DNA from 3 places in the Colwellia sp. M166 genome. Region 2 is predicted to be linked to each of the others. Evidence: predicted binding sites of a transcription regulator. Region 2 holds the regulator's gene; each other region holds the start of a gene.
The links. The regulator sigma-54, encoded in region 2, starts transcription at its own class of promoters, with help from an activator protein. The targets are predictions, from matches to a motif close to GTTGGCACGNNNNTNGNNT.
Positions count from the first base shown of each region.

Region 1: FGD67_RS11165 (DUF1328 family protein) is a predicted target of sigma-54. The motif match lies at 1,242-1,260, and genes of this name have one in related genera.
Region 3: nirB (nitrite reductase large subunit NirB) is a predicted target of sigma-54. The motif match lies at 8,890-8,908, and genes of this name have one in related genera.

Region 1 is NZ_CP040755.1:2,452,914-2,464,036, forward strand. It holds gene FGD67_RS11155 (DUF2254 domain-containing protein) at 1-408, opposite strand, end outside; gene FGD67_RS21895 (hypothetical protein) at 940-1,014, opposite strand; gene FGD67_RS11165 (DUF1328 family protein) at 1,021-1,197, opposite strand; gene FGD67_RS11170 (hypothetical protein) at 1,900-2,652, shown strand; gene FGD67_RS11175 (bifunctional diguanylate cyclase/phosphodiesterase) at 2,698-4,176, shown strand; gene nrtS (nitrate/nitrite transporter NrtS) at 4,580-4,687, shown strand; gene FGD67_RS11180 (hypothetical protein) at 4,876-5,310, opposite strand; gene FGD67_RS11185 (redoxin domain-containing protein) at 5,325-5,852, opposite strand; gene FGD67_RS11190 (DoxX family protein) at 5,877-6,497, opposite strand; gene FGD67_RS11195 (RNA polymerase sigma factor) at 6,614-7,273, shown strand; gene FGD67_RS11200 (anti-sigma factor) at 7,281-7,556, shown strand; gene FGD67_RS11205 (DinB family protein) at 7,589-8,122, shown strand; gene FGD67_RS11210 (hypothetical protein) at 8,130-8,384, shown strand; gene FGD67_RS11215 (cupin-like domain-containing protein) at 8,389-9,228, shown strand; gene FGD67_RS11220 (hypothetical protein) at 9,497-9,823, shown strand; gene FGD67_RS11225 (DUF692 domain-containing protein) at 9,905-10,771, shown strand; gene FGD67_RS11230 (DUF2063 domain-containing protein) at 10,749-11,123, shown strand, end outside.
Region 2 is NZ_CP040755.1:2,877,016-2,888,138, forward strand. It holds gene FGD67_RS13065 (succinylglutamate desuccinylase/aspartoacylase family protein) at 1-290, shown strand, start outside; gene yjgA (ribosome biogenesis factor YjgA) at 372-890, opposite strand; gene pmbA (metalloprotease PmbA) at 996-2,351, shown strand; gene mgtE (magnesium transporter) at 2,457-3,815, opposite strand; gene FGD67_RS13085 (HPr family phosphocarrier protein) at 3,998-4,279, opposite strand; gene rapZ (RNase adapter RapZ) at 4,283-5,137, opposite strand; gene ptsN (PTS IIA-like nitrogen regulatory protein PtsN) at 5,145-5,597, opposite strand; gene hpf (ribosome hibernation promoting factor) at 5,627-5,914, opposite strand; gene FGD67_RS13105 (RNA polymerase factor sigma-54) at 5,951-7,459, opposite strand; gene lptB (LPS export ABC transporter ATP-binding protein) at 7,520-8,251, opposite strand; gene lptA (lipopolysaccharide transport periplasmic protein LptA) at 8,252-8,797, opposite strand; gene lptC (LPS export ABC transporter periplasmic protein LptC) at 8,763-9,329, opposite strand; gene kdsC (3-deoxy-manno-octulosonate-8-phosphatase KdsC) at 9,326-9,871, opposite strand; gene FGD67_RS13130 (KpsF/GutQ family sugar-phosphate isomerase) at 9,873-10,838, opposite strand; gene FGD67_RS13135 (calcium/sodium antiporter) at 10,855-11,123, opposite strand, start outside.
Region 3 is NZ_CP040755.1:3,819,452-3,830,574, reverse strand. It holds gene lolB (lipoprotein insertase outer membrane protein LolB) at 246-860, shown strand; gene ispE (4-(cytidine 5'-diphospho)-2-C-methyl-D-erythritol kinase) at 871-1,731, shown strand; gene FGD67_RS17320 (ribose-phosphate pyrophosphokinase) at 1,856-2,803, shown strand; gene FGD67_RS17315 (nitrate reductase) at 2,916-5,672, opposite strand; gene nirD (nitrite reductase small subunit NirD) at 5,773-6,162, opposite strand; gene nirB (nitrite reductase large subunit NirB) at 6,173-8,761, opposite strand; gene FGD67_RS17300 (protein kinase) at 9,048-10,889, opposite strand; gene FGD67_RS17295 (NarK family nitrate/nitrite MFS transporter) at 10,894-11,123, opposite strand, start outside.

The DNA of each region.
Region 1 (11,123 bases), 420 kb from region 2:
AAAAGCATAGGGAGCCTTAAAACTGAGCGCACAAAATATTACGATACAAAATAAAAAAGTAGCAATAAAGGTACCTAGTACTATCTGGGTACCTTTATCCATCATAAAATTTCGCATTAAACGCGGGCCAAATTGTGAAGAAGCCAGCGTTAAAACCACAATAGTAATGGAAAAGGCAATACTGGTTACTGTGATCATTGCCGCAGCGATTGTACCTAACAACGAGCGCACAGCATTGACATCTGTTGCATACAAGAAGCTGATAGCACCTTTATTCGCTTGGCTATGCGTAGTATCGATGTAGAGTGTTATAGCAGCCAATAAAAAAGAAAGTATAATCATTAAACTTGGTACAAACCAAAAACTGGACTGCGTTTTTTCAATGAGTGGAGCGAGTTTGTTATTCATTGCCGATCCCTTGCTTTAGATATAAAAAAGTCATTGCGCCACAATCACCAGCATCACTAATCAAATTTTAGCTACAATGTTGTAATACATTTTAGGAATCATTTAAATTCACTATTAGGCATATATAGTGTAGCTGTTAGCTGAATATTTGATAACACCATATTAACAATGAATAGGCCGTAGACGATATTATACCAAGTCTATTAAATTTGTTCCCACTCAGAGCTTATCGGCACATTGCTATTTTCTAGGCAATAAAAAAGGCCTATTCAGGCCTTTTGAAACTTAGTTGCTGCCGATTAACAATCTTTATCTTCAGCGTTAACTTTCTCTTTTGCTTTTTCACAAGCATCTTCAAGTGCATTACCAGCATCTGTTGCCATATCACTGGCTTTTTCGCCAGCTTCTTCAAGCGCATTACCGGCATCGTCAACCATATCGCCGACGTTATCACCGGCATTTTCAGCAGCTTCACCTGCATCATGCACCATTTCATCTACTTTTTCACCTGTCGTTTCAGCTTTATCATCACTACAAGCGGCTAAGCCAAATACTGCAACAGAGATAATAAGTAAGCTTGATATTTTTTTTATAAAAGTCATAAATTTCTTCCTAAATTTTGGGTGATTTACCACGAACAGCATTGGCGATTAATGAGATAACCAACAATACAACGAAGATGAAAAAAATAATTTTCGCAATACCTGCTGCTGCACCAGCGATACCACCAAAGCCGAAGATTGCGGCAATAATAGCAACAACTAAAAAAGTGAGTGCCCAATTCAACATAACATTCTCCTCAGTTCATTAAGTATAAAACTACAGTTAACTTAAAGCGTAATTCATGCCAACAAACAAAACAAAATTAAACTATTGATAATAAACAATATTAATTTAAAAAGCACTTGTTATATGATTACTGGTATATAGCACAAAGTGAAATATTTACAGGCTAAGCGTGTATAACTTGCAGTATCAGCGAGTAATTAACTCATCTAGAACGAAATAAAGAAGCATCACCCTAGGTAACCTGAGTTCGGGATAATGGATGTGCGAAGAAATTAGTATAATACAATGTTTACAATCACTTTAGTCAATTTTTATAAAATTTGGCGCATAGTTTATTATCAATGTGATAAGTTTTGCGTGAATCAAGGCTGATTTGTGTACCTAATAGCGAGCTATTAGTAGCAAATTTAACGCTGATACACGCAGAAATCGTCGCATTGACGGACTTAGCTTACCCCAGACTCAGGTTAAGTAGTTAAAGCAAGAGTTTTTAAATCATTTAACGGTACTTCATTTGAGTGTTGAGCTGTAAACACGACAAATGCAACTTTAAGCTTTAATCAAACCAGAGAATTTATATATAAGAAAATACTTAATAGACTTGGTATTAGCTGAATAAAATTGAAGCTTTTCAGTAAAAGTGGAAATAAATTACTGAAAAAACCTATCTATAATTTATGGAATAAAAATTAAGTATTTTAAATGAATGGATTTTTAAAACCCTATTTGTTTCGAGCAACACTATTTTCTGGTCTAGCGCTTATATTAGGGCTATCGCTTTCTTATATTGTTTATAAGTCGTCAACAAAAGTGGAAAAAAACACTTTTGAACTGGTGAACAACTATATTCCTATTTTAAATAGTACTGGCCAAATCATTGAAATATTAATGGCTCAAGAACGAAATATTTATGAATATTTTGTCACACAAAATAATTCATTATTTTTAGCAAAGCAAAATGAATTCAATCAGACCCTTGCAGCACAGTACTTACTTATTACGCAACAAGGAGCATTCGCAAATGAAAGTACATTACTCTTTAAAAGCCAAAAACAAATAACCGCGCTATTCGAGAACTTTCACTCCACAATACAAAACAGAAACCGGTATAATGAAAATGATTACTGGGACGAATTAAGAATAATATTAGCCGAAATATCCGCTACCAGACGTGAGATGACGCCAGTATTAGCAGCGATAAAAATGTCAACTCAGCAGAACGTCATAAACGCAAAAAACGCCACACATCAACAAGTGGCAAAGAGTCATACTGTGGTGGCTCTTTATAGTTTCAGTATAATTCTTCTTGGTGCTCTTATTGCCTGGTATATTAGACAATCTATTGTAAATAATGCCAAAATGAATCGTTTAGCATTATTTCCTCATCGCAATCCCAACCCCATTTTGAGCATTAACAACAAAGGAAATATAGTTTTTTCTAACCCTGCATGTTAAGCATTATTACTTCAACTAGATTACACCAATAAAGAAATAAATAAATTGCTACCTCAAAATTATTCTACGCTTTGCCAGAAAATAAATAAAAGAAAACTGCAGTCTATATCTGTTGAGCAAACGATAAAAAAATATGTATTGCAGTACAATATTAATTATTTACCCGATATCGACGCTTATGATATCCATATAATTGATATCACTGAACGAAAAATAGCGGAAGAAAAAGTTAGAAGATTAGCTTTTTATCATCAAGTAACCAATCTCCCCAACCAATACAAGCTCAATGATGATTTAGTATCAGAAATAACACGCCAAAAAGAATTTTCTCTAGGTGTTTTTTCAATTAGAAATTTTAATAAGCTAGTAACTGCATACGGTGTTGAGGTCAGTAATGTTTTAGTTGATAAGTTCTGTGATCATCTAAAAACAACCCTCCCTGATGAACTACTTTTATATCACCTTAATGAAAATCAGTTTGCTTTAATTTACCGGGGGAAAAATGATGAACTCTCTTTGCAATTAATCGCTAAAAAAATTATTTATATTGCTGAAAAACCACTAATTACACTATATGGTGAGTTCTTTATTGAATTAGACTTTGGTTTTTGTTTATACCCAACTCATGGAGAAGACAAAAACCGTTTAATCAAAAATGCATTTTCAGCATTATCTGTTGCCCACGCTAATCAGCATGAATATTTTTCATTATTTTGCACTGAAGTTGAGTATGAAATTTTCCGAAATACCAACATGATCGATGATTTGAGAAATGCGGTTGTAAAAAATGAGTTATTTCTAGTTTTTCAACCGCAGTTAAATTTAGCCCAACAAGAAATAACAGGCATAGAAACCCTCGTTAGATGGAAGCGCGAAGGTAGCATAATATCGCCAGCCGAATTTATACCTTTAGCAGAACAATCTGGTTTGATCGTTCCTATTGGCCAATGGATTCTTGAGCAGGCGTGTCGGTTTACTAAAGAGTTAGTGAGTTTAGGTCATGCAGACATAGTGGTCGCGGTAAATGTATCCCCACGACAATTTTCGCATCCTGATTTTTTAAAATTAGTTCTTCAGACATTAAAAGATACAAAACTAAATGCAAAAAACTTAGAGCTTGAGATCACTGAGGGTGTATTTATGCATAACGAAGAGATGACCTTATGTGTACTTAATCAACTGAAGAAAAATGGCATACAACTCTCTATTGATGATTTTGGAACAGGTTATTCATCATTATCTTACCTAAAACGTTTTCCCATAGATAAACTCAAAATAGATCAATCGTTTGTTAAAAACTGCCACACTAATGATGAAGATAAAGCAATCATTAGTACCATTGTCGCCTTGGGGAAAAATCTTAACTTAACCATAATTGCTGAAGGCGTAGAAGAATTAGCTCATGTTGATTTTTTAAAAAGCATTCACTGTGATGAGATCCAAGGTTACTGGTATAGCAAGCCGTTGGAGCAAGATAGACTCATTGCTTTCATGGCAAACGCAGCCATAGAAAATATTAATTAAGGCTTTATCGACGTGAACAAGATAATACATTGATTTTCTTTGGCGATTAAAAGAAATACCTTAAAGCGCTCGATAATACCAAACCTATTAAGTTCGTTCTCTCTCAGCGCTTACCAGCGGTTTGAGAACAACGATCATTTTTTTGAATATAGTTATTCTATATGAAAGAAATTATCGGCGGTTATCGAATCGCTAGCAAGCTCCCCAAGGTTGATTTTAAAAGGCTTACAGGCCGCGTTATTGATTTTGACAATGTTCTCACAGGGATGTGAGTCATTAGAACAACGCAGGAGCAGTTGTCGAGAATAACCATTATCAAAATCAATACCTTGCCTACATGAGTGTAGGTACTTTGGTTCAATCTGGCACTGTGAACCTGTGCCGCTAAACCTTTTAAACTTCAATGACTGGGAAGAAACTTAATAGAATTGGTATAAAAGTAGCAACGATCGTTGGAACACTACTGATGTTAATTAATCATGGTGATATTATTTTTTTCTGGAGAAATTGAACTGCACCATAGATTAAAAATAATGTTGACTTATTTAGTCCCTTATTTAGTTTCGACCTATAGTAGTATTGAGGCTAAACTTGAGCAGTAATTAGTCTGATAATTCAGCATGAAGTCACCTTAAGTTAAAGCGTTTTTTATATCATGACACGCTAACACCATAAATTTCGCCTGATTAACAGCAAGAATTATTTAAGTGTATTTAAGAGCAATATAGTCTTATCTCTCATTTCATCAAGTTCAGCTAATATAGCATCAGCACTTTTCTGATCATTTTCAATCTGCTCCCAATTAAGCTCCCAGGTTACACTGAGTTTATCGGCATTATCAGGTAATGGTGCTGGTAACACTTGTGCTAGATCATGAATAGTTAACACATAGGCCCAGCCCTTTATTGAGTCACCTTGAGTTTCCAGCATGGGGTCGTATCTGCGGTAAAAGACTAATTCTTGTAATTCATTAAGCTTTGATAACACCATAAATGAAGCAAAGCGTTGGTTTCTATTACCTTCCGTTTGCTCATTACGCCATGTGTTATAACCGAGCCCTGTTAATGCCACCACAAGGCTTATTATCGCCACAGCATTTCGTTGAAATTGATTTAATAAATTGGCTTTTTGCATTTTGCAAACTCGGCTTACTCAAATGATTGTTGATGTGAAAATTCTTTTATACGATCAAAAGGCAAATGATCACCCTCATCTTTTCCATAGTACGCTTGATGTACCATACCATTTGAAGTAACTAGAAAATCTGCTGGCATTGTTGTCATGCTGCCTTTAATAGTGGTGGGTATATAACCCTTTGCCATCCCTTGTATCAGTGTTGGCATTCTAAAAAGCATTCCTTTAATAACGCCTAGAACTGAATGCTTAATACCATATTGCTTGTAATACCAATTATCTTCATCAGCTAAAATAGGAAATGGCGCATTATGTCCTTCCGCATGTAGTGTCAAGTTATCGATAGGTGAATCAAAAAGGGCGACAATAGTAAAATCATCCCCTAACTCACCATATCGTTTGACCAGTTCATGCATTCTCATATTACAAAAAGGGCAACTCGCAAAGCGAAAGAACGATAGCATAAAAGGTTTCCCTGCTATGCTATGCATATCAAATATTGTCCCGTCGATTGCAGGTAGAATAATATTTTTAATTTTCATATCATGAGCAATATACATCAATGTTTATGCTTTGGATGCCAGTGCTTTTTGCTCTTTATATAAGGCACGTTCAACCCAATAATCAACACTGACATAACGTCCAGCGCCAATAAACAATAAAGCTAATAACATAATAAAATAAGTAACCGAAAACTCGATACCGTTATTTAGCATTACCACACTGCCTGAAGAAGTAATATAGTCGTAATTGGTGTGCTCTTGCAGTACCTCTTTAACAATCGCCAATTTGTTTGAGGCCTCGATTACTCGTTCATTAGCAAAGGGGGCACTTGGGTCGGTAATCGCTTGCCAGCCGTTGTCCCAGTGAACCGTTCCTGCGGCAACAACCATAGTGAACATCAGTGGAATTGAAAACCACCTTACCGCAAAACCAAAGAAAAGCGCTATCGCACCAAAAAATTCAGTCGCGGTAGCTAAAATGGCCATAAGAAAAGGAAAAGGCAGCCCTAAACCCCATTCAGTATTGCCAAACCATGCAACAATTCCTTCAAAGCCTTCAATTTTTTTAGTGCCTGCCATCCAAAATACAGGAACCAAGTACATTCTCAGCATCAGCGGGGCTAAGAAATCAATTTTTCGGGTTTTGTTTAATAAACTATGAGTTTTTATTAGTAGTGATTTCAATGTCTACTCCTTGTAAAAAACTACTTAACATTGGAAATTATTAAATAGTGATTTTTAGATGAATATTCGTTAATTTAGTTATTTGATGCCACTCAATTAAAAAGGTTACAACTTTTTTGAAAAAACAAACTTCTGCCAATGTAGCTCTAGATAGTGAAAAAAAACTTATTGAGGGGCTATTGAAAAATGACAATTTGGCCTATGAAACATTGGTGCGCCAATACAGCTCGAAAATGTATGCCGTTGCCCGACGATTTTTTGGCACCAATGATGACGCGCAAGAATGTTTACAAAAAGCCTTTATTCAAGTATTTAAGAATATTCCATCTTTTAAGAAGGATTCTAGTTTAGCTACATGGCTACATCGCATTACTGTCAACGAGGCATTAATGATGATCAGACGGCGAAAAAGACAAAACACCACATCATTTGAGGATTTTACCCAACATTATAACGAGTATGGAGAGCGAACAGCATTTAGTGATAGTAACAACAATGAGTTAGGCTGCAGTTTAGCGAATAATATTGAAACTGTATTTGAAAAAAATGAAACAAAACTATCGCTAAATGAAATTATTTATCAACTCCCAGAAAAATATTGTAACGTTTTACTGCTTAGAGACATCCAAGAAATGAATACCAAAGAAACAGCAAAAATATTGTCTATATCTGAAGTGTCAGTAAAAACACAGTTACACCGGGCCAGATTGCTGCTAAAAGCAATTTTAGAGCAACATGACAAAGCAAACTCAGAAAATAATTGGAAGGTGAATTAAAGTGCTGATGATTAGACGGTTGATGACTAAATATGTGCCAGGCATGTTAACTTGTAAAGAAGTTGATAGCTTCATATATGACTTTCATGAAGGCAAATTAACCTATGTTGAAAAAATTAAGTTTAAACTACATTTGAGTATGTGCCCTGAATGTCAGGCTTATGTTAAAAGTTATAAAAATGCCATTCGCATGTCTCAATCAGCTTTTATAAAGCAAGATCCAATTGAAAAGATACCTGAAGAATTGATTGAAGTGATTTTGAAAAGTCGCACTAAAAAGTAGTTTTATGCTAAAAAAGTCGGAAGTAAAATAAAATGATTGCAAGTCAGTTGAAAATAATTGAACAAGGTATTTCATATCTTGAGTCGGTATCAAAAGCAGATTATACCGCTATCATATCACCGAATTTCATCAGTTCAACAGGCTCTCACATGAGACATATAATTGATCATTATCAAGCCATTATTTCAGGTCTAAACAAGGAACTGATTGACTATAATGTTAGAAGTCGTGGCAGCCAGTTTGAGTTATTACCAAGACTAGCCATTGGCAAATTAAATGAAATAACTGAGTGGATTGAGCAGCTTACAGAAGATAAACTTAATAAATTAATCACGCTCGCCACAGAGGTGTCTATCAGTAAGCAAAACATTCAACACGTGCAGACTTCTGTTGCCAGAGAACTGGTTTTTGCTAGCAGTCATGCGGTACATCATTACGCCATGATAGCTCAAATTTCTTTTGCACAACAAAACTCACAACCTCAGTCATTTGGCTTAGCCCCTGCTACCGCTACCTTTCTCAGACAATCAAGTAATCGAACCAACATCAAACAAAAAGGTTGTTGATAGCTTAATGTATACCTTAAGTTATTTACTTACTGATATTGGCTATGAGTTATTTTTCAATCGTGATGAACAGCGCTCACGGTTACCCGCTATTTCACCTAAGTTTAATCAAGCTAGAAGCGCTATTTATCCAGTAAATCCTCAGGGTGAAAATACTTGGCTTGCGGTCAATCAACAAGGTTTGACGCTGACATTATTAAATGATTATCAAGCGCCGCTTAAAAACAATCCTCATATTGTAAGAACAAGTAAACTGAATTAGCATCATGATCATTAATAGTCAGGAAATTGAATACCGCAATTTTTATCGTGATTTTATTCAGTCTAAAAAACCAATATTAATTAAAAGTGCCTTCAAGCCCAATACCTTAAACAAAATAGTTACTGACAAAAAAGACAAGATAAAACCTTTGTACTCACGTGGTGCAGCGCCGTTTCTTTATACTTACTTTGACGACAGTACCATTCGTAACTATGTATTTAATCTCCCTATTATTAAGTGTTTATTAGATAACCCAAATACTCAATTTAGAGAAAAAATGCGTTTGTGGCATCATAATAAAGGCAATATATCCTATTTTCACTACGATCAAAGGAGTACTGATTTATTAAATATATGTTTAAGTGGCTCTAAGCAGTGGTTACTCCTTCCCCCTGATGCGCCATTAAAGTGCTGGCCTTTTTATAACATTGCCTTACCTTTTCAAAGAAAGAAGAAGAAGCAAGCCATTTCACTCATTATGGAGCAGGGAGATCTAATTTACATTCCTCGAAATTGGTTTCATCAATTAATGACATTGGAACATAATACCAAAAATATTAATCTTATTTTTAATGACTTAACCGATAACCAAATGGCCACGAGAGAAAGAGAACTCACATCAATTAAGCGCTTATTCATTCCAAATTACATTTATGGCGATAATATCGCCATGCTAAATAATACTATTGATTCAGTGCCTATATTAAAAACATTGGCACGTCTATTCAGAGAATTATTACCTATTTTTATATTTATTTTCATAACTATTATTTTTTTATCTATACAGGCAGTTACTTTAGGCACTATAGCCATTAACACTATAATATTAAAACAGATTAGCTAACATTAGTCTGATGGTAAAAGTGACTATTCTTACCTTTCAAATAACCTTATACCAAGTCTATTAAGTTTGTTCCCACTCAGAGCTTAGAGGCTGTCACCTATAACTCTTACAAAGTCATAATTAATCTTATTCAAAATGGTTAATAAAAAAATAAATAAAAAAAAGTGTAAGAACTAGCGTGTCTACTACGACTACTAAGATGAACGCGCTGTTTAAGTGAACACCGCCATTTAATTAACAGTATAAAATCTATTTAAGGTATATATTTATGAAAACTTCATTAATCACTAGTTTGGTATTAAGTTCATCTATCGCATTGACTTCTGGCTCTGCAATGGCCTACGACAATCCATTTTCAGCTAATGCACTTGACTCAGGCTACCAACTTGCCCAAGTAGATACCAAGGCTCAAGAAGGTAAATGTGGTGAAGGTAAGTGCGGCGAAAGTAAAGGTAATGCCGAAAGTAAAAAAGCTAAAGAAGGTAAGTGCGGTGAAGGTAAGTGCGGCGAGAGTAAGCGCAGTACCGAAAGTAAAAAAACCAAAGAAGGTAAATGTGGTGAAGGTAAGTGCGGTGAAAGTAAGCGTGTTAGCTAAGTGATAACAAACTTGATTTAGGTCTAGAGAGGTACATTTATTCTCTCTAGACATTTTTTAAAACATTAATAAGGTCGACTTATGAAAAAACTTCAAGGTGCAGGTTTGAGCTTTCGCAGAGAAATGTTAAGTGATCTAAAGCAATTAGATACACCTGATGTTGACTTTTTTGAGCTAGCACCTGAGAACTGGTTGAACATAGGTGGCCAATATCAAAAAGATCTACGTTCATTTACTGAGCGATATCCGTTTATTTGTCATGGTCTGTCTTTGTCTCTAGGCGGCACTGAGCCACTCGATATAGACTTGTTAGGCCAAATCAAACAATTTATCAATAAACACAATATTGCATTTTATACTGAGCACTTGTCTTGGTGTACTGATGACGGACATTTGTATGATTTACTGCCAATTCCCTTTACGGAACAGGCTATTCAGTGGGTTGTAAGCCGTATACAGCAAAGCCAAGAATTATTAGGTATGCAAATTGGTATAGAGAACGCTTCCTACTATATAAGCCCGCCAAATGGGGAAATGTCTGAAGAAGAATTTATTTGTGAAATTGTAAAGCGCTCTGGCTGCTTTTTACATTTAGATGTTAATAATATTTATGTGAATAGCCAAAATTTCGACTTCAACCCTTATCACTATCTTGAAGCTTTGCCGCTACAAAAAGTCGGTTATATTCATGTTGCAGGTCACTTTACTGAGTCTGACGGGCTTATTATTGATAGTCATGGTGCTAAAGTAATAGACCCAGTTTGGCAACTCCTTAGCCACAGTTATTCATTAATTTCTGATGTGAAGACACCTACCTGCTTAGAGCGTGACTTTAATTATCCAGGTATGAATGACTTAATGAATGAAATAGAAATTATTAAGCAGCTACAACATCAAGCATTAACCAAACGTAACGGGATCATCTATGACAGTGCCAAACGAGCTTAGAGCATTCCAATTATCGCTTGGAAAATATTTACGTTTTCCCAGTACAGAAGCTTTACCTTTTGGTATTAATGCTCGACGAGCTAGGGTGTACGAAGAACTGTTGTTTAATAATGTTAGTGGTTTTATCAACACCTGCTTCCCAGTATCAAAAAGTTTAACAACTTCAGCGGTATGGACAACCATTAGCCGTGCCTTTTTTAAAGATTGGCGTGCAAGATCACCCTTTTTCAAGGATATACCTGAAGAGTTTTTACAGTACCTTCAGCAAAGCTCCACTTTGGATGATTTACCTGCTTGGTTTTTTGAGCTGGCCCATTATGAATGGGTCGAACTATACATTGACACTGCAGAC
Region 2 (11,123 bases):
ACGATTTTCACCCTAAAAGCATGATCCGATATAGCTGCATGCTAGCCGATTACAAAGCATTATATTCACCAATGGGTGGCATGGTAGATTATTTAGCTGAATTTGGTCAACCATTAGCGGCAGGAGAGCCTTTAGCTCGAATTCTTCGAATGGATAATTACGGTGATGGCGATCCATTACACTACATTAGCTTAGATCATCCCGTGATTCCTATTTTGCACTTTGCGTCAGCGAGCGTTAATCAAGGCACTGAACTTTATAAAGTGTTTAGTCAGTACAGTATTTTATAACTGCGGGTATTATCGCGCAAAGAGAAATAAAAACGCCTTGTAAATCAAGGCGTTTTTATTAAAGCTCAAATTGACTTTTAGTTAAAAAATCACATGCTCTTTTAAGTAGGCAAACAGGTCACGATAATGTTTACCCACCTTCTCTTCTTTATGCTCTTTTTTCGCCTGGCGCACTAATTGTCGAAGTTTCTGTCTTTCCATTGTTTCACACTGGGCTAGCAAGTCTTCGATGTTGTCATTACCTTGGGTGATAAGTTCATCACGAATTTTTTCTAATTTATCAAACTTCGCTGATTCTTGTTGATGCTTATTAGCCATAACATCCATTGCTTGTTTAATCGGCTCAAGATCAGTTTCAGCTAGTATTTTAGCAATGTGGCGCACATGGCGACGTAATGCTTCGTGCTTGTTGGCAATTTTATCTGCTAGCACCATTGAAGCTTTAAGCTCATCAGTCAGTGGTAATTTACTGCGTTGATGCTTCGACATTTTGACGATGACAAGGCCAAAGTCTTGCAGTCGATGCATTTCTCGTTTTATTTCCGATTTACTCAGTAATTCTTCTTCTAATTCATCGATATCGTTGGCAGACTGGGGCATAATGTTAAGTAATAAAGTGATTGTTACCTGTAGTATACAACAAAGCTGTACCAGCAAAAACATTCCTGTTGTTTGTATCGATAAAATGTGAGAAATAATTTACCCATGAGCGATTCTGATAGTATTCAAATGCAAATAGAGCATGTAAAAACACGTGTTAATGACGCCATGACACTGGCAAAGTCACTGGGCGCCGATGGTGCTGAAGTTGCTATGACCCGTACACAAGGTCTGAGTGTTAGTACTCGCCTAGGTGAAGTTGAAAATGTAGAATTTACCAGTGACGGTGCGCTAGGTATTACGGTTTACAAAGCCGGCAGAAAGGGTAGCGCCTCGACAGCTGATTTATCAGAAAAAGCATTAAAACAAGCGATTGAAGCTGCGGTCAATATTGCCAAATATACCTCGGTTGATGATTGCTCTGGCATGGCTGATAAAGCAATGTTAGCGATGTCGCCTCCAGATTTAGATTTATATCACCCGAAAGCGTTAACAACGGAGCAAGCAATAAGTATCGCTAAAAGCTGTGAAGACACAGCGCTTAGCTATGATAAGCGTATAACCAATTCAGACGGTGCGACACTCGCAAGTTATGAAGGGTTTAAAGTGTATGGTAACAGTCATGGCCAACTGGTTGGCTACCCAAGTACGCGGCATAATTTGAGTTGTGTGATGATCGCCAACGAAGGTGACGATATGCAGCGTGACTATGCTTATACTGTCAGCCGCGAATTTGACAAAATGGAAACTGCTCGCAAGATAGGTCAACAGGCCTCTATGGAAGCCTTGTCTCGTTTAGGTGCGCGCAAACTCGCCACGGCTAAAGTGCCAGTGATGTTTCGTGCCGATATTGCAAATAGCTTATTTGGGCATTTTATCGCCGCCATCAGTGGCGGCAATTTATACCGTAAATCTTCTTTTTTAATGGACTCAATTGGCAAACAAGTTTTTCCTGAGTTTTTGAATATTAGCGAACGTCCTCATATCAAAAAAGGCTTAGCGAGTAGCGCTTTTGATGCTGAAGGTGTCGCAACCATTGATCGTGAAATCATTACCGACGGTAAGTTAGCGACTTATCTGCTCACTAGTTATTCAGCACGTAAACTGGGTTTACAAACAACGGGTCATGCCGGCGGTATTCATAATTGGCAACTTGGTATGAAAGGCGCTGGTCAAGGTGGTGATTTTGATGCCATGTTAAAAACATTGGGTACGGGGTTGTTAGTGACTGAAATGATGGGCCAAGGGGTTAATGTAGTCACGGGCGATTATTCACGCGGTGCTGCAGGCTTCTGGGTCGAAAATGGCGAGATAGCTTATCCGGTTGATGAAATAACTATTGCTGGAAAGCTCCAAGATATTTTTACTGGTATTGTGGCAATAGGAGATGATATTGATATGCGTGGTAGTATTCATACCGGCTCAATTATCGTTAATGAAATGCAAGTGGCTGGCAGTTAAGTATTAAAGTTGGAAGTTAATAGCTATCAGCTTTTAGTTAAAAGCAAAAACCAGTCCTGAGCCGCTCCACTTGTTTTGACTGACAGCTTAAAACTGACGGCTGCTCTACCCTAGCAGTAACGTTGCGGTACCCAAGAAGGCGAATATTCCGACAACATCGGTAACGGTAGTGAGAATGACGCTACCGGCCAATGCTGGGTCTATATTCATCTTTTTCAATACTAAAGGAATCGTGACACCCGCTAGACCCGCAGCGGTCATATTCATTAACATGGCAAAGGCGATAATAGCGCCGAGCATTAAATTTTGCTGCCAAATAGCGACGACAGTGGCGATTAATACGGACCATATCAAACCGTTGAAAAAGCCAATGGCAAGCTCTTTATAGAGTAAAATACGTGAGTTACTCTCACCAACATGCCCTAAAGCCATACCGCGAATAACCAGTGTTAAGGTTTGATTACCGGCAACGCCGCCCATGCTAGGGACTAAAGAGTTTAATACCGCCAAAATGGCTAACTGATTTAAAATTCCTTCAAACATACTTGATACTGCAACAGCCATTAGGGCGGTAATTAAGTTTACCCCTAACCAAATAGAGCGTCGTTGAGTACTTTTTAATACCGGAGCAAAAGTATCGGCTTCGTCATCTAGACCCGCCATACTCATCATGGAATGTTCAGCCTCTTCACGAATAATATCAACAACATCATCTACGGTGATACGACCAAGCAAGCGTCCTTCTTCATCGATAACGGGAGCTGAAAACCAGTCATAACGCTCAAATAGTTGTGCAACGTCTTTCTCGTTCATATCAGCGGTAATTGCTTGGATGTCTTCATCAATCAGGTTGGAAATGATGGTTTCAGCTTTTGCAGTTACAATCGCTGATAATGATACGGCTCCGATGAAATGATCTTCGCGGTCAACAACATAAAATGAGTCGGTTGCTTCAGGCAACTCGCCACGTAAGCGCAAATAGCGTAAAACCACATCTACCGTCACATCTGGACGAATAGATATGGTGTCGGTATTCATGATACCGCCGGCAGTATCCTCTTCATATGACAATGCGGCTTCAACACGGCTACGGTCTTGCCAGTCCATTGCGTTTAGCACTTCCTGATAAACGCTGTCAGGTAGTGTTCTGAATACTTCTGCTAAATCATCTACATCCATGCCTTCAGCAACGGCAGCTAACTTTTCTGGATGAATATTTTTTAGTATGCCTTTTCGAACTTCTTCGTTTAGCTCTTCAAGTACTTCACCATGATGATCAGCATCAATTAATTGCCATAGCGCCATACGACTCTTGGTTGGAGAAGACTCTAATAGTAAGGCGAGATCATAAGCAGGCATGTCTTGCAATAATTTGCGGACATAGACAAACATGCCACTATCGATGGCATCATTAACTTGCTGTAGGCGTTGATGACTGTAATCTTGCTCAGAAACTTCCGGCATATAGCTACCTTGTGCCGTTGTAAAAACGAAAACTGAAAATTATTAGTATGAAGGATAATTATTAAGGTGATGTTACGCTCAAAATTGATAATTATCAGTGTTGAGTTTACCGTAATTTATCACTTTTCGCAGCTTTTTTATTGACTTAAACACAGGTTGAGGAGCTTAGTGCTTGGCTTTATTTACTCAGTTTCATTAAATTTGTCACTAAAAAGTTGGCAAATCTCTGCTAGCGCTCTTTCTGCATCTTCACCTGAGGCGACAACCTTAACGGTTTTTCCTTGGGCGCCGGCTAATAGCATTAAGCCCATAATGCTATTAGCGTCAGCACTATTATCAGCTAATTCAATTGTGACTTTCGCGGTAAATTTTTGGCTAAGCTGAGCAAGTTTTGAGGCCGCTCTGGCATGTAAGCCAAGTTTATTGATGATCAGTACTTCACGGCTAAATTGTACAGTCATCATAATTTATGTACTTTCAATGGGTAAGTCACGGTGACGAGATTGCACGTCTTTACGCTCTTTACGCATATTATTGGCTAATAATTCTGCAATATATACTGAGCGATGCTTACCGCCAGTACAGCCAATAGCGATGGTAATATAGCTACGATTATTACGTTCTAAATGCGGTAACCAAGTCATCATAAAGCTGTTAATTTGCCAAATAAACTTAGTCACTATCGCTTGGCTAGCAAGGAAATCTTGTACTGGCTTATCTAAGCCGGTATAGTCTTTTAGCTCTTTATCCCAAAATGGATTAGGTAAAAATCGGGCATCAAAAACATAGTCGGCATCTTGCGGCACACCATGTTTGAAACCAAATGATTCAAAGACCACCACCATAGAACCTGATGTTTTACCCAAAATACGTTCTCTGACTAAGTCGGCAAGTTGATGTGGTGATAGTTGACTGGTATTGATATATAAGTGTGCTCGACTAGCGATCGGTTCCAGCAGTTTTTTCTCTAAGGCAATAGCTTGGTCTAAAGCAATGTTTTGCTTAATCAATGGGTGTAAACGTCGAGTTTCACTAAATCGACGGATCAGGTCGCTATCATCTGCATCCAAATAGAGTAGGTTTAACTCGACAGCACTCGGCAGGTAATCAATAATTTCAGGCACATCGTTAGGATCTTTCGGTAAGTTGCGAACATCGATACTTACCGCAACATTTTCATAATCATTGATGACCGTATGGGTTAATGCCGGTAGTAAATTAACTGGAATATTGTCGACACAGTAATAGCCTAAATCTTCTAAAACACGCAGTGCGACACTTTTGCCGGAGCCAGATCGGCCACTTACAATAATTAATTTCATCCGTGCTTTAACTCGCTTGTTGGATTAACTGAAAAAGCTCTTGGTTAGTTTTACATTGACGTACCTGTTTGCAAAACTGTTTGTTACGAAAAATTGTCGCAATACTTTGAAGGGTGCACAGATGATTTTGGCATTCTTCTTCAGGTACAAACAAGGCAATAAAAATATCTACGGGACGATGATCAATAGCATCAAAATTAATCGCTTCTTCTATGGTGATAACCACAGCAATTGGCTGTGTGGCATCACTTAAGCGGCCATGAGGTATAGCAATGCCATTACCTATACCTGTTGAGCCCATTCGTTCACGTTTAACTAAGCTCTCTAATAGTTGAAAAGTGTCGTGATTTGCCAATTTTTCAGCAGCAAGACTACTTAAATATTCTAAAATACGTTTTTTACTTGCAGCCGGTACTGCACAAATAGTGCAGTCCGGAGTTAAGATATCTTGCAACTTCATAAACTTATAAGACCTAATGTGGTGCTACGCTAATGCTTGTTAATCTTGCCTTTGTACTTCAAGATTTGGCGATCTAGCTTATCAATTAAAGCATCAATTGATGCATACATATCATTGTTTTCTGCTTTAGCATGGACCTCAGTGCCACTTAAATGGACAGTGGATTCGGCAATTTGATTGAGCTTCTCGACTGTTAATACGACATGTACATTGTTGATGTGATCAAAATGACGTTCTAGCTTTTCAAATTTGCCATTAACATAATCACGTAATGAATCGGTAACGTCGACATGGTGTCCGGTAAGATTAATTTGCATATGCTGCTGTCCTCTTTTACGGGTGAGTAAGTTGGCCTAGAGTAGGCTTTTACGTTGATTTGATGGCGGTATAGAGAGCGATTCACGATATTTAGCAATGGTCCGCCTTGCGACTTTGATACCTTGCTCGGCTAAAATATCTGCCATTTTGCTATCACTTAAAGGTTTTGCAGGTATTTCAGCAGCAACAAGTTTTTTGATTAATTCACGAATTGCAGTCGATGAACACTCACCACCATTTTCAGTGCTAACATGACTTGAAAAGAAATATTTCAGCTCGAAAATCCCTCTAGGCGTGTGCATATACTTTTGCGTCGTCACCCGTGAGATTGTTGATTCATGCATATCAACAGCTTCGGCAATATCGTTTAATACCATCGGACGCATAGCTTCTGGACCATGTTCAAAAAATCCTTGCTGGCGTTGCACAATACAGTTTGACACTTTTAATAGCGTATCGTTTCTGCTCTCTAAGCTTTTGATAAACCATTTAGCTTCTTGTAAATTCGAGCGGATAAACTGACTATCAGTGGATGATTTCATGGTGCGAGACATCGCCGCATATTGCTGATTTACCGATAACTTAGGTGCAGTATCAGGGTTGAGCTCTACCGTCCAACGGCCGTTTTTCTTTTCAACAGAGACATCAGGAATGACATATTGTTCTTCGCTTTTTATCACGCTATCGCCTGGGCGAGGATCTAAAGATTGTATCAGGCGAATAACTTCGCGTAATTGATCTTCTTTTAAGCGTAATTTTCGCATTAACTGGCGGTAATCTCGATTGCCGAGTAATTCAATATATTCAGTTACGGCTAACTTACTTTCCGCTAACCAAGGGGTATCTTTAGCGAATTGATTAAGTTGAATCAGTAGGCATTCAGGAATTGAACGAGCAGCAACACCTACGGGGTCAAACATGTTAATGCGCTTTAGTACTACTTCAACTTCGTCAAGCTCAACATCTTCAATGCCGACACTTTCTAAGATATCTTCTGCTGAAACGGTTAAGTAACCTGCTTCATCAATGGCTTCAATAATGGCAATAGCAATGGTTTTATCGGTATCGCTAAAGGGCGTGAGTTCCATTTGCCAAATTAGGTGATCTTGTAATGAATCTTTTGTTTCACCTTGGTAGGTATAATCTTCTGATGCCGGTCCAACACCGCCACTACTTGCACCAGCACTAAAGTTGTCATCCCAAGTAGTATCACTATTAAGTTCTTCGGGAATATCGGTTTTGGCTAGGCCTTCTGAGGAGCTAATTTCATCGATCGTTGGTGCTGAATCTTCACTGCCATCTGAGGATGACATTGCTGTATCTTCACTAACACCAGCAGAAAAGGCTTCCTCTAAATGGTCAGGGGTACTTTCCGAGCTATTATCAGCAGTTTCATCAACTTCAAGCAAAGGATTACTTTCAAGTGCCTCTTGAATTTCTTGCTGTAGATCCAGAGTAGATAATTGCAACAGTTTGATCGCCTGCTGCAATTGCGGGGTCATCGTTAACTGTTGTCCGATACGGAGTTGCAGAGTAGGACGCATTTACGTTTTCTTTTCCCTGTTCAAAGACATTATTATTGTGCCGTTGTAGTTTGTTACTCACTATAGCGTGAATTGTTCACCAAGGTATACATCTCTTACATGCTGATTCGCAAGAATTTGATTAGCATCACCTTCAGCAATAAGTTCGCCATGACTAACAATATAGGCGTGCTCACAAACATCGAGTGTTTCTCGTACATTGTGGTCGGTGATCAAAATGCCAATACCACGTTCTTTTAAGTGTAGGATAATTTTTTTTATATCACCTACTGAAATAGGGTCAACACCTGCAAAGGGCTCATCAAGTAAGATAAATTTTGGTTCCGCTGCTAAAGCGCGTGCTATTTCAACGCGTCGGCGTTCACCACCCGATAAGCTCATGCCTAAGTTATCTTTGATATGGCTAATGTTGAACTCTTCTAGCAGATGTTCAAGTTTCTCTTCTCTTTCGATATCATTGAGAGTTTTGCGAGTTTGTAAAATGGCCATGATGTTGTCATAAACCGAAAGCTTACGAAAAATTGATGCTTCTTGAGGTAAGTAGCCGATACCTTTACGTGCGCGTTCGTGCATCGGTAATAAAGTTAAGTCTTCATCATTTAAAACAATGGAGCCGCTATCATTGTTGACTAAACCGACAATCATATAAAAAGAGGTCGTTTTGCCAGCACCGTTCGGTCCTAATAAGCCAACAATTTGTCCAGCAGAGACCTTCATACTGACGTTTTTAACTACTTTTCGGCCTTTATAGGCTTTTGCTAGACCGGTTGCGGATAATGTTGAAGTTGCCATCTACTCTTGTTTATCCTTTGATTTTTCTAGTTGCTCAGTTTTATTTTTAGGTTGTAAAACCGTCTCAACCTTGGCATTTTCTAAGCTTTCAGCATTGACATATTCAGTGTCAAAATTATAAGTAATTTTATTACCGCTCACTTCGCTGCCTTCTTGACGTAATAAGGCATTACCTGAAATGACGACAATATTCATCGCTGGTTCATAACGGATTTCGTTGGCTTGTAAGTTGATTGGACTACCATCTTGCAGGGTTTGCTCAAATGTTGCTGGTGAGCCTTTAGCAATATAAATTTTATTATCGTTTTCTTCTTGAGTGATGACCTGAACTAATTCAGCATGTATTTTAAGCGTGCCTTGAGAAATAATGACATTATCAATATAACTGAATATTTTGTTCTTCAGATCGGCTGCTTGGCGTGAAGAAGAAATTTTAATTTCTTGCTCAACATCAAACTTTTCAGCACTTGCTGCAGGGACTAATAAAAGTAGCGCCGCTAAGAAAGTTAATTTAGTTGTTAGTTTTTTTATAAATGGTTTGTACATGTTCGGTCAATGTCATCTGTGTTGTGTTTAAGTCTACAATTAATCCTGAGCCATACATAGTAAATCCTTTACCTAATATTAAGATAGTTTGCTCTGAGCTGATAATATTAGTTTTCAAGTCCATTTCTAAATTTTTTCCGTGTACTTCCTGTATCAAACTTTCTTCATCAGTGGCGATTAAACGTACGCGATTTTTTAATTTTACTCGGTTGTTACCATACAAGGTGCCTTCGTTGGCGGTAATTTGCCAAGTGGGTTTGTTGTTTTTTGGATATAAAGTGTATTGTGGATACTCAAAGTGTGTGACCTCTAATTGCGCATAATGTTCCATTCGTTGTGCTTCAACATTGTAAGCTAATGCGCCCGATGCTTTATAAATGTCACTGTTGAGATTCTCAGCAATAAATTCAGGGTTACTCGTGCTGTCGAGAATGTTGCTTGTTTCTTCTTGCACGCTATACCATTCAAGCAGTCCATAAGTCGAAACGGCTATGATAAATAAGATTATTGTCGCAAGATAAATTCGGCTCATATACTCGCGCCTGTAGCCGCCGCTAAGGTGTTTTGACTTTGCATTATTAGATCACAAGTTTCTCGTACGGCACCAAAACCCCCTCGGGTATAAGTAATATAGTGACAGAGTTTTAATATCGCAGGATGCGCGTCATTAACAGCAATACTTAAACCCACATAGTTAAGGCAGTCAAAATCTGGCATATCATCACCAATGTAAGCGACTTGCTCAGGTGTTAATTTTAATGCCGCCATCATGGCTTTTAATGCTGGGAGTTTATTTTCTTCACCTTGGACTATGTGTTTAACATTTAATGCACTCATGCGGGTCTGTACTATGTTAGATTTTCTGCCGGTGATCACGGCAACATCAACACCACTAGCACCTAAAGCTTTGATGCCATAGCCATCTTTAGTATGGAAAGCTTTTAATTCTTCGCCATTATTACCTAAATAAATACGGCCATCTGAAAAAACGCCATCAATATCGCAAACAAAGAGTTTAATCTTTTGTGCTTTATGCCAAACACTGGGTGTAACGTTTCCGTACAGGCTATCCAATTTATAGCACTCCAGATTTTAATAAGTCATGCATATTCATCGCACCAATCGGTTGATTATTGTCATTAACAATAATCAAGCCATTAATTTTTTTGTCTTCCATAATTTTTAGTGCTTCAGCAGCCAGCATATCTTGCTTCGCAACATAAGGATTCTTGGTCATAACACTGGTAATACTGTCTTGGTGAATATCAATTTTTGCATCTAAAATACGGCGTAAATCACCATCGGTAAATAGCCCCATCAGCTGACTATTGTCATCAATAATAGCTGTCATGCCTAAACCTTTCAGAGACATTTCAACTAAAGCATCTTTTATTTTAGCGCTTTTTGCTACGGTTGGTAGGCGCTCGTCTTTATGCATAATATCCGTTAAACGCAATAATAATCTTTTCCCTAAACTGCCACCAGGGTGAGATAAAGCAAAGTCATCGGCGGTAAAACCACGAGCATTTAATAGCGCAACCGCAAGGGCATCTCCCATCACTAAAGTTGCTGTGGTGCTAGAGGTTGGTGCTAACCCTAGAGGGCAAGCTTCTTGCGATACTTTGACGCAAACATGCGTGTCGGCAAGCTGTGCTAATGTTGAATCAGGGTTACCGGTCATGGCAATAAGCTTAGCCCCTAATCGCTTGATGACGGGAATAATAGCTAATACTTCGCCGGTTTCGCCAGAATTAGAGATAGTTAATACCACATCATCTATGGTGATCATGCCAAGATCGCCATGGCTTGCTTCACCAGGATGGACAAAAAATGATGGTGTACCTGTACTGGCCAGTGTTGCAGCAATTTTACCGCCAATGTGGCCAGATTTTCCCATACCAATTACGATGACCCGGCCTTGGCAGTTGAACATTAATTCACCAGCCTTAACGAAGTCGTCATCAATAAATTGTGTTAATTCAGCAATAGCCTGTTGCTCAATTTTAATGACGTTTTGTGCTAACTGCTTAAAGTTTTTCATTGCTATAGACCAATCATTAAGTTTTAAGTTGACTGAAAAGTAAAATTTGATAGCCGATAAATACTGCTAACAATAGTAAACCTTTCGCGCGTGTGATGCGAAATTTTCCGCTACGACTAAAACAAAGCAGAAAGAGTAAGAAAGTTGTTGCTAGCATATATGGAGCATCGCGAGAGGCCGCTGCTTGGTCAATATTACCAGGTGAAATTAAGCCCGCTAGCGATAGTACGGCAAGAATATTAAAGATATTTGAGCCAATAATATTTCCCAAAGCCAGATCGTCTT
Region 3 (11,123 bases), 940 kb from region 2:
AGGCAAAGTCTGCTGCGAATAACCCAGTTTATTTACGTATATTATACGCAGTTAATGACGGGTTAGCTCTATTATCAGCCAGACAATGAAAAAAACCTATGATCTGTGACAAAAAATCGCGATAATTTTACGAAATATCACATTAAATTGAAAGCGCCGAGTGAATGATTAGCTATATGTTTTGGTTATTTGTTATTATTTTCATTCGTGAAGTCAGCTTTTTAATGTAATTACTCAGGAATGCTATGCTCAGCAAGTCTCTCATTGTTCTATTTTTTGCCAGTATACTAAGTGCTTGTAGTAGCATTAGCGACAGGCCAGTAGAAAACAATAAAGCAAAACAAGATATTGACAGCCGTAATAAACAAATATCACTACTTACGCGCTGGACCATTAATGGCAAAATCGCTTTTATCAATAATCAAGCACGCCAAAGTGCAACACTGCATTGGCAAAAAAACGAAGCTAAAAAAACAGAATCATTAAATTTATCCACCTTGTTTGGTATTAAAGTTTTAGAACTTAACCAACAACAAGACAACTTCACCTTAGAAGTTGATGGCGAACATTACCAGACTCAAGACTTAGACTATTTGATCTATTCATTAACCGGCTTGGATTTACCGACACGTGCGATGAGCCATTGGTTAAAAGGCATTGCATTTTTACCGACCGATCAACTGACATATCATAAAACCACTCAACTACCTGAGTCTTTAACCAGTTTCTATAACAATAAAGAATGGCTAATTAAATACAGTAAATATCACCATATTGGTCAATATCAATTGGCTAAGCAACTGACGATCACGCAAGGCGATTTACGGATAAAAATAGCCATTCATTCATGGAAAATTTAACGAGGCCGTTTTGAATAAACACGTATTTCATTCATTTCCTTCACCAGCAAAACTGAACTTGTTCTTACATATCGTTGGTAGAATGGACAATGGTTACCACCAGCTAGAAACCGTTTTTCAATTTCTTGACTATCATGACACCCTAGATTTAAAAGTCACCAAAGATAAAACAATAACGTTATTAACGCCAATCCCGGGGGTCGAGAATAGCGATAATTTAATCGTCAAAGCGGCCTTACTTTTACAAGACCATAGCCAATGTCAGCAAGGCGTAGAAATTAAGCTAGAAAAATTACTCCCTATGGGTGGTGGCTTAGGTGGCGGTTCATCAAATGCTGCAACAATATTATTAGCACTCAATGCACTTTGGCAGACCCAACTTACGGTTGTTGAGCTTGCAGAGCTAGGCATTACCTTAGGTGCTGACGTACCTATTTTTGTCCATGGTTTTGCTGCCTTTGCTCAAGGAATTGGCGAACAACTTACCCCGGCTTCACCAAAAACTTATTGGTATTTAGTTGCTAAACCTAATTGCAGTATTTCTACACAAAATGTTTTCACTGCCAAAGATTTAACCCGTGACACACCCGCTATACGTTACAACGATGCCGATATCGAAAATTATCATAATGATTGTCAAACTTGGGTAATAAAACACTACCCCGAGGTTGCCAAACTACTGGCTTGGTTGGTAGAATACGCGCCGTCCCAAATGACTGGAACTGGTGCGTGCATATTTTCACGTTTTAGCTCTAAACAAGACGCGTGCTACGTACAATCTTTACTGCCAAACGGCATAGAGTCATTCGTAGCAGAAGGACTCAATCAATCGCCCTTACATGCTGCAATTGCGGCAGTAAACGAAAATTAAGTTCGGATGAAATTTCATATATATGCCATTAAAACTGGCAAAAATAAAATAATTTGCTGATATTTAACTTACCGTTTAATTCAGTATCGTAATTTAGATGTCAAAAATTTCTGAGGAACTGACAGTGCCTGACATGAAGATTTTTGCGGGTAACGCCACCCCTGAACTGGCCAAACAAATAGCTAATCGCTTATACATCACCTTAGGCGAAGCCAAAATTGGTAGTTTTAGTGATGGTGAAATTAGTGTTGAAATTACTGAAAACGTGCGTGGTGCCGATGTTTTTATTATTCAATCAACCTGTGCCCCTACTAACGATAATTTAATGGAACTAATCGTGATGATTGATGCGCTACGTCGTGCATCAGCCGGACGTATTACTGCCGTTATGCCTTATTTTGGTTATGCGCGTCAAGACCGTCGTGTACGCAGCGCTCGTGTGCCAATCACTGCGAAGGTTGTTGCTGACTTCTTATCAAGTGTAGGTGTTGACCGTGTCTTAACGGTTGATTTACACGCAGAGCAAATTCAAGGCTTTTTTGATGTACCAGTAGATAACGTTTTTGGTACACCTATCTTACTTGAAGATATGTTAGAGCGTAACATTGAAAATCCTGTGGTGGTTTCTCCTGATATTGGTGGTGTTGTACGTGCGCGTGCCGTCGCTAAATTATTAGATGATGCTGACCTTGCGATTATCGATAAACGTCGCCCTAAAGCGAACGTAGCTCAAGTTATGCATATTATTGGTGATGTTAAAGGTCGCGACTGTTTCATCGTTGATGACATGATTGATACCGGTGGCACGTTGGCAAAAGCTGCTGAAGCTTTAAAAGAACACGGTGCTAAACGCGTATTTGCTTATGCTACTCATCCGGTCCTTTCTGGTAATGCTGCTGAAAACTTGAAAAACTCAGTTATTGATGAAGTGGTAGTCACTGACTCAATTCCATTATCTGATGAAATTAAAGCACTAGGGAAAGTTCGTCAACTTACCTTAAGTGGCATGTTGTCAGAAGCGATTCGTCGTGTTTGTAACGAAGAATCAATTTCTGCCATGTTTGATGCCTAATCAAATTTAGCAAATTTCTGCACAGCATGAAAAAAGCACCCTAGGGTGCTTTTTTATTACCCACATATTTTGTCATCATACAGCTGATGACACCAATGTAGTGTCAGTTAAATTACTGCAACATTGTTGCTATCTCAAGTCCAGCATGACGACTATGCTGCGTTATCATATTAGCAAGTTCAGGCTTACAAGAGCCACAATTAGTACCACATTTTAAGCTTTCCCCCAATTGTTCAACGGTCGTCGCTCCTGCCTTTATCGCGTCAACAATGGTGTTTTGTGCAACATTAAAGCAGGAACAAACTTGCTTACCTAGACTAAACTCACTGCTTGCTTGACCAATCAACAACGCCTGTATATCACTAAAATCTAAAGTCTCTTTGCTAAACAAGTGCTGAAACCAAGCATTTTCAAATTCAGGCCATTGCGTTGAAACATAACAAGCAAATAGCAATTTTTTATCCGCTAACAAAATAATGTACTGGGTTGCGGCATCACCAAAACTCAACCACTCTAGATTTAACGACAATGTCGGCGCCGCGGCTTTTGTCGTAGCTGTTTTACCGTCAATTTTCTCGCTAATCAATTGCTGACACCATAACATTAAATCAGTTATTGGGGCCTTATTCGCCAGGCTTAATTGCATACCATAATTGGTCTTATTTTTTAGCCAGAAATCCATATTGTGCAATCTTGACTTAACATCAACCTGAGCTAAAAGTGCATCATCAAGATGACATTCAATAAACTGCTTGAACTGAGTGCTCTTAATTGCTATCGGCACTTGTTTACTTTCCGGTTGCCCAGATATAGCGTCAACAATACTTGGATACAAACGGCTAGCATTAGCATGAGAAGCAAATTGTTCATTCCAATGGATCGGCATAAAACACTCGTTATCACGTATGCCCTCATCCGCCTGAATTTGCAGTAAAACAGGTTCATTTCCAGAGCAAACTGAGTGTATCGCTACGATGTCATTTTCCATGACATCAAGTGCGGTGAGATCACGTGGGTTAAGGTATAAATACGGCTTAGTGGTATGTTGAGTTAATTCTGATGCTAAACCTGTGCGCGTCATACTATGCCAGTGATCTCGTAAACGACCGCTATTTAAGCTAAAAGGGAAGTCTTTATCGGTTGCTAGTGCGGAGAATTGGGGCGTAACAGCAAAGAGCTGTGCTTTTTGGCTCTTAGTAGCAAAACATCCATTTTCAAACACTTGTGAACACCCTGCTGGATAGTCACGATTGATTGGCCATTGCATCGGTCTGAGCTTATCGTATGCCTCAGGAGATAAACTCGCTAAGCCGGAAATATCAAAAATACGATTTGACTGTTGATTGACGGCAGTTAGGCCGGCAAACTCAGTGAATACATCGCTAACATGCTGATAGTCAAAGCCTGAAAATCCCATACTCTTTGCAACATCAGCTATAATTTGCCAATCATGGCGAGCTTGACCCTTCGGTGCTTGCACCGATCTTTGTCGAGAAATACGACGCTCGGAGTTAGTCACAGTGCCATTTTTTTCTAACCAAGGCGTGGCTGGTAATTTAATATCAGCAAGTGCTAACGTGTCATTATCACTAACACAATCAGAAACTACCACCAATGGACATTGGCTTAGCGCGCGCTTGATTTTATCACGCTCTGGTAAGCTCACCATAGGATTTGTCGCCATGATCCAGACGGCCTTGATTTCACCTTGTTCGATTGCATCAAACATCGCGACTGCACTTTTACCTGCCGAGGTCACCATGGTCGGCGATTGCCAATAGCTTTGCACATGGTCACGATGAGCTTTATTGTCAATATCAAGGTGTGCCGTTAACTGGTTAGCTAAGCCGCCAACCTCTCGACCGCCCATGGCATTGGGCTGGCCAGTAATAGAAAATGGCCCACAGCCCGGTTTGGCTATTTTTCCACTGGCTAAATGACAATTAATAATACTCTGGCATTTATCAACCCCGCTACTGGATTGGTTAATACCCATTGAATACAGCGTGATAGCCGAATAACTGTCAACAAATAATTGATAAACCTGCACAAGCTGACTTTGCTTAATATCACAATAACGAGCAACACGCTCTACCGGCCATAATGATGCTTGAGCTAGGGCATCATCAAAGCCTTCAGTATGATCAGCTAAATAGTTTTGATCTACGCCGCCATGCTGAGATAAGTAAGATAATAAACCATTAAAAAATGCCGCGTCGGTGCCGGGTTTAATAGCAAGATGATAATCTGCCGCGCCACTGGTTGCTGTAGCACGCGGGTCAATAACCACTAATTTCATATTAGGGTTAATTTTTCTCGCTCGCTCAATACGTTGAAATAAAACAGGATGTGTCCACGCGGCATTTGAACCGGTGATTAATAGCAGCTCAGTAGTTTCTAAATCACGATAATTACACGGCACAACATCTTCGCCAAAGCTGCGTTTATAAGCAGCAACCGCAGATGACATACAAAGCCGTGAATTAGTGTCAATATTGCCCGAGCCGATATAACCTTTCATGAGTTTATTGGCGAGATAATAATCTTCGGTTAATAATTGCCCTGAGACATAAAACGCCACTGAGTTTTTACCGTACTTTTTAATGGTGTCAGCAAAACCTCTGGCAACTTGCTCAATAGCATCAGACCAAGGCACTTGTTGACCATTTATCTCAGGCACAAGTAAGCGCCCGCTCTCGCTGATCGTATTGAGTAGATTACTACCTTTAACACAAAGCCGACCAAAATTTGCTGGATGATCTGCGCTGGCTTGCAGCTTCTTAGCTTTTTCGCCTTGCTTAGTAATATCAATGCCACAACCGACGCCACAATAAGCACAGGTACTTTCGATGATTTGCTCAGCTTGCACTACTATCCCCTAAAAGGCATTGTGCTTTCACAATGCCTGCTTACCTATGAATTACATGACTGCGCTTAACCAGCGCTACTTAGAAAGCTTGTTAATAAACTCAAACCAACAACTGTACTTGCTGTTCCATAATCCTTACGGGGTAATGCTTTACACTGATATCTTGCTGTAAACACTGGCCAGTTTGCAGTGAAAAATGCTGTTTAAACAATGGTGAGGCGACAACAAGATGCTCACCAATGCTGCCAACAATACCGCGATAAAGCACATTAGCTTTGCCAATAGGGTCATAATTACCAATAGCATAGACTTGTTGCTCAGTATTCGGCAAATGAAAAATAGCCACCTGTTCATCAACGATTGCTTTATCACTTTGCTCAATAAGCGCACAAACGCCGGAGTTGGTAATCAAGTCTGCCATCTGACAAACCGTTTGCCATTGCTGACCTTCTGCTGAATTCGACCATTGAGTTGCTGTTTTTAACGACATATATTTCTCCTTATGCAGGTTCAACAATTTTAGGGCTTTGTGTTGCTGAACTTTCAGACATTTTCACTGCGATACGTTCGTGCTGATAAGCTGGTCTAATTTGTTGACGCTCCTCAACAAATTGAATATTTGTATCCGGCTTGTCAGAATTTACAAAAGGTTTAAAACGTTTTAAGGCTTGCGGATCAGCCAATGTCGTTTTCCACTCACATTGATAGCTACCGACGATAAGCTGCATTTGTTTTTCAAGTTCATCAGCAATTTGCAAACTGTCGTCAATAACAACATTTTGTAAATAACTCAACCCGCCTTCTAAGTTATCCATCCACACAGAGGTACGTTGCAACCTGTCACCGGTATTAACATAAAACATCAAAATTCGGTCGATATATTTAATCAATGTTTCGTCATCTAAATCTGTGGTAAATAAATCACCATGACGCGGTTTCATACCACCGTTGCCGCAAACATAAAGGTTCCAACCTTTCTCTGTGGCAATAATGCCAATGTCCTTACTTTGTGCCTCAGCGCACTCTCTTGTACAACCTGATACGGCAAATTTAATTTTATGTGGGGCACGTAAACCTTTGTAACGATTTTCCAATAATATCGCCATACCAATACTGTCTTGTACACCGTATCGACACCAACTCGAGCCAACACAAGACTTTACGGTTCTTAGCGACTTGCCATAGGCATGGCCAGTTTCAAAACCGGCGTCAATGAGTTCTTGCCAAATAGGCGGTAACTGCTCTACGCGTGCGCCAAATAAATCAACGCGCTGACCACCGGTAATCTTGGTATATAAATTATATTTTTTTGCTACCTCACCCAACACTATCAACTTATCGGGCGTAATTTCACCACCGGCAATACGCGGAACAACCGAGTAAGTGCCGTCTTTTTGCATGTTAGCAAGATAGTTATCGTTGGTATCTTGTAGACCGACATGAGACTTTTCTAAAATATAATCATTCCAAACGGAAGCTAAAATAGATGCCGTTAATGGTTTACACACTTCACAGCCCAAACCTTGACCGTGTGACGATAATAATTGTTCAAAGGTGGTGATTTTCTCTACTTTGACAATATCGAACAACTCTCGGCGTGAATGAGCAAAGTGCTCACAGATATCTTTTTTAACCTCAACGCCACGTTGCTCAAGTAAGCTGTCGGTGACATTTTTCACTAGCGCGGTACAACCACCGCAGCCCGAGCTCGCTTTGGTACAAGTTTTAATATCGCCAACACTACAAGCACCGTTATCAATAGCACTGACAATGTCGCCTTTAGTGACGTTATGACAAGAACAAATGGTCGCGCTATCTGGTAAAGCATCAACCCCTAAGGCCGGTTTATCAGCCGCCATCGGCAAAATCAACGACTCTGGTGACGCCGGTAAATCAATAGCATTGAGCATGTATTGTAACAAGGTGTCGTATTCACTGGTGTCACCAATAAGGACCGCACCGAGTAGCTTAGTTTTTTCGGCATTAACAACAATTTTTTTGTAAACACCATTCGGCTGATTTTCATAGGTATAACAGAGTGAGCCTGATGTTTTCGCATGGGCGTCACCAATGGAGCCAACGTCTACCCCCATTAGCTTAAGCTTGGTACTCATATCAGCACCGGTGAAATGTTGCTCTTCACCCAGAATATGTTTTGCCGTTACTTTTGCCATGGCATAACCAGGCGCAACTAAACCAAAAATAAAGTTGCTCCACAACGCACACTCACCAATAGCGTAGATATTATTATCAGAAGTTTGACATTGATTATTAATAACAATGCCGCCACGTTCACCAATAGCGAGATCAAAGTCACGAGCGAGGTTATCAAAGGGCCTGATACCGGCTGAAAATAAAATCAAATCAGTTTCTAGTTCACTGCCATCACTAAAACAAAGCTTGTAGCGACAATGATCACCATCAACAATTTCATTGGTGGCTTTTGACGTATGCACTTGCACACCTAACTGTTCAATTTTACTTTTCAGTAATCGTCCACCGCCTGCATCAACTTGCACCCCCATCAATTGTGGGGCAAATTCAACTACATGAGTTTTTAAGCCTAATTGTTTCAGAGCATTAGCAGCTTCTAAACCAAGCAGCCCGCCACCAATAACAACGCCAACCTTACTTTTATCGGCACTTGCTTGAATAGCATCAAGATCATCAATGGTACGATACACTAAGCAATGTTCGCGATCTTTACCTGGGATAGGTGGCACAAAAGGATACGAGCCCGTAGCAAGCACTAATTTATCATAGTGATAGCGCTCTCCTTGCTCTGTTTCAACGAAGCCTTGCGCTTTGTCGATATGACTAACCTTAGCATCAACGGCGAAATTCACTTGCCATTGTTGATAGGTTTTTTCGTCTGTCATGGCTAAATCTGCCGCCGATTTACCGGCAAAATACTCCGACAGATGTACGCGGTCGTAAGCCAGTCTCGATTCAGCACAGAGTACGGTTATCTCTACCGCTTGTTCGCTATTACTTAGCTCAACAAGTTGTTCAACAAAGTGATGACCAACCATACCATTGCCAACAACAACAACTTTTGTTTTTACCACTGCCTGATTATCTATATCCATCAACCTACACCTACTTATTTATGACTCGTGTTAAACCGAAAAACTTACTTTTAGTCAGATGACCGCCAAAGAAAAATCACTTATCTTAAGTGCTTTTAATTTACCTTGGCTGAACTTAATAGATCTAGTTGCAAAGCTGGTGCCAGTTAACTTTTAACTTTAAAAACAATAACTAAAATATTTATCAAACAATTATGGCGTGCTAATGCACTAGTATGATGATGCAGCCGCACCACTGCTGTGCAGTTAATCGCCCTTGTTATATTGATGCAGTAATGTACTACGATTAAAAAGCGATAACGCCTAGCAGTGTGATCAACAAAATAAATGTCGTCGCTTGCCAAAATTGAATTGGGTAACGTTTTATAAACGGTAGGTTTTGATATGCTTGCAACACATCAAGGTTAGGCTTATTAAGATCAGTGAGAAATTCAGAAAAGGCATGATAACGATCCTTTGGATTGGCTTGTAAGGCTTTTTTCAAGGTTAAATCTAGCCACAAAGGTAATTCATTACGGTAATCTTTAATACTGCGATATTGCCATAAAGGGTAGGCTTTTACTTTTTCATGGCTCGACGCCATCGGCTTATAAGGTAATGCTCCCGAAAGCATTTCATAACAAACAACAGCAAGTGAAAATAAATCACTTTGGTGGTCGGCATGCATCGTCAGTAATGTTTCAGGTGCAATGTAATTCAGCGTACCTTGCGGCACCGTTTCTGGCAGGCCAGTTGTTACTTCATCTTGCGCGGCAATTAAAACCGTACCGTAGTCAATTAGCGTGATCTGCCCAGAGGCATTAATCATAATGTTGTCAGGCTTTAGGTCTCGATGAACTAAATCAAGACGCTGAAATGCCCGCAGCGCACTCACTATTTGACTAACGATATCACGTACCTGAGCAATAGTTGGTTTGGGATTATCGTGCATCCATTCACTTAAGGGTTGGCCATCAATAAACTGACAGACATGATATAACGCCTTGCTAGGATTCGGGTTAGTAATAACCTGCATAACATTACGATGCTTTATCCGCTCCCCCACCCAACCTTCTCGTAAAAAGCCCTGAATATAGATAGCGTCGTCGATAAAGTTCATCGAAGGCACTTTTAACACTAATGGCTGTTCGTGATCTGCATGTTCGACTAAATACAAGTGCGATCGCACACTGGCATGCAATATTTTCTTTACCTTATAGCCATCGAGTTTCTGCCCAACTTGCAGCGCTGGAGGTATTATTCTCGTCAACAAGTCTTGTTCAATTTCGGCTAATTCTCGCTTAGGTGTAGCATCAATATAAACCAGCACACAACTTACGTTGTCCTCACTACCCGCGGCAATTGCTTGTGTAACAATTTGCAAACTCACTTGCTCAAGCATGACTTTATTGGGCTGCTTTGGTATTGCAGATAATATCTTGGTCAGTTGTTGTCCAGGTATATGTTCATGGACACCATCACTGGTCAACATAAAAATATCACCGACATTGACGCCGAGCTGATATTGGTCCACTTTTAAATGGCTATCAGCCCCCAACGCTCGGGTAAGTAAACTGCCACTGAGCCCTTGTTTTTGATTATGATCACGAGTAATAACGTGATATTCGCCATGACGATATTTACCTACACGTGTGTCGCCAACGTGGAAAATATAAGCACTAGATGATTTAACAATTAATGCCGTGAAGGTGGTTAACCATTGTGCAGTTTGCTGTTGAGTATTTTCATGGTGACATTTAGAGTCAGTAACAGACCCAGTTACTCCTTGAGAAAATAACCACTGGTTTAAACTTTTTAGTACTTTAGCTGCTGATTTATTCGTTGACCAAGATGCTGTTGTCGCATAATACTCTTGAATAAACTGTGTGACCGACAATTGTGCAGCTTGCGCCGCATGGCTAGCACTTGAAACGCCATCGGCAATCGCAACAACGATGCCTTTTGACTCTCGTTCAGCGACACTCGGTTGCAAGGCAGCAAAAGCATCTTGGTTTTCAGCTTTTGTACCGGCTTGAGATGCGCCGCCAATAACAACGGCTAAAATAACAGGTAGCTTGGAGCGCGCCACACTGGTTTGCGTTGCGCTACTAGCTTTTACTGGCTTATTATCTATTGGGCTTTTCATCATTTGACTAGCTGACACTAATAAGCTCTACCGTACCATCTTCATGGACCTCAGCAATACTGCCTTTAGGTTCTTCCATAAATAATAAAGCGACAAAGCCTATCACCGCGGTTGCTGCAATGACTAAAAAGAATTGGCTATACGGTACAAAAGTTAACACCGTTAAATAGACAACAGCGCCAACATTACCATAAGCACCAGTCATGCCAGCAATTTGTCCGGTTAAGCTACGTTTGA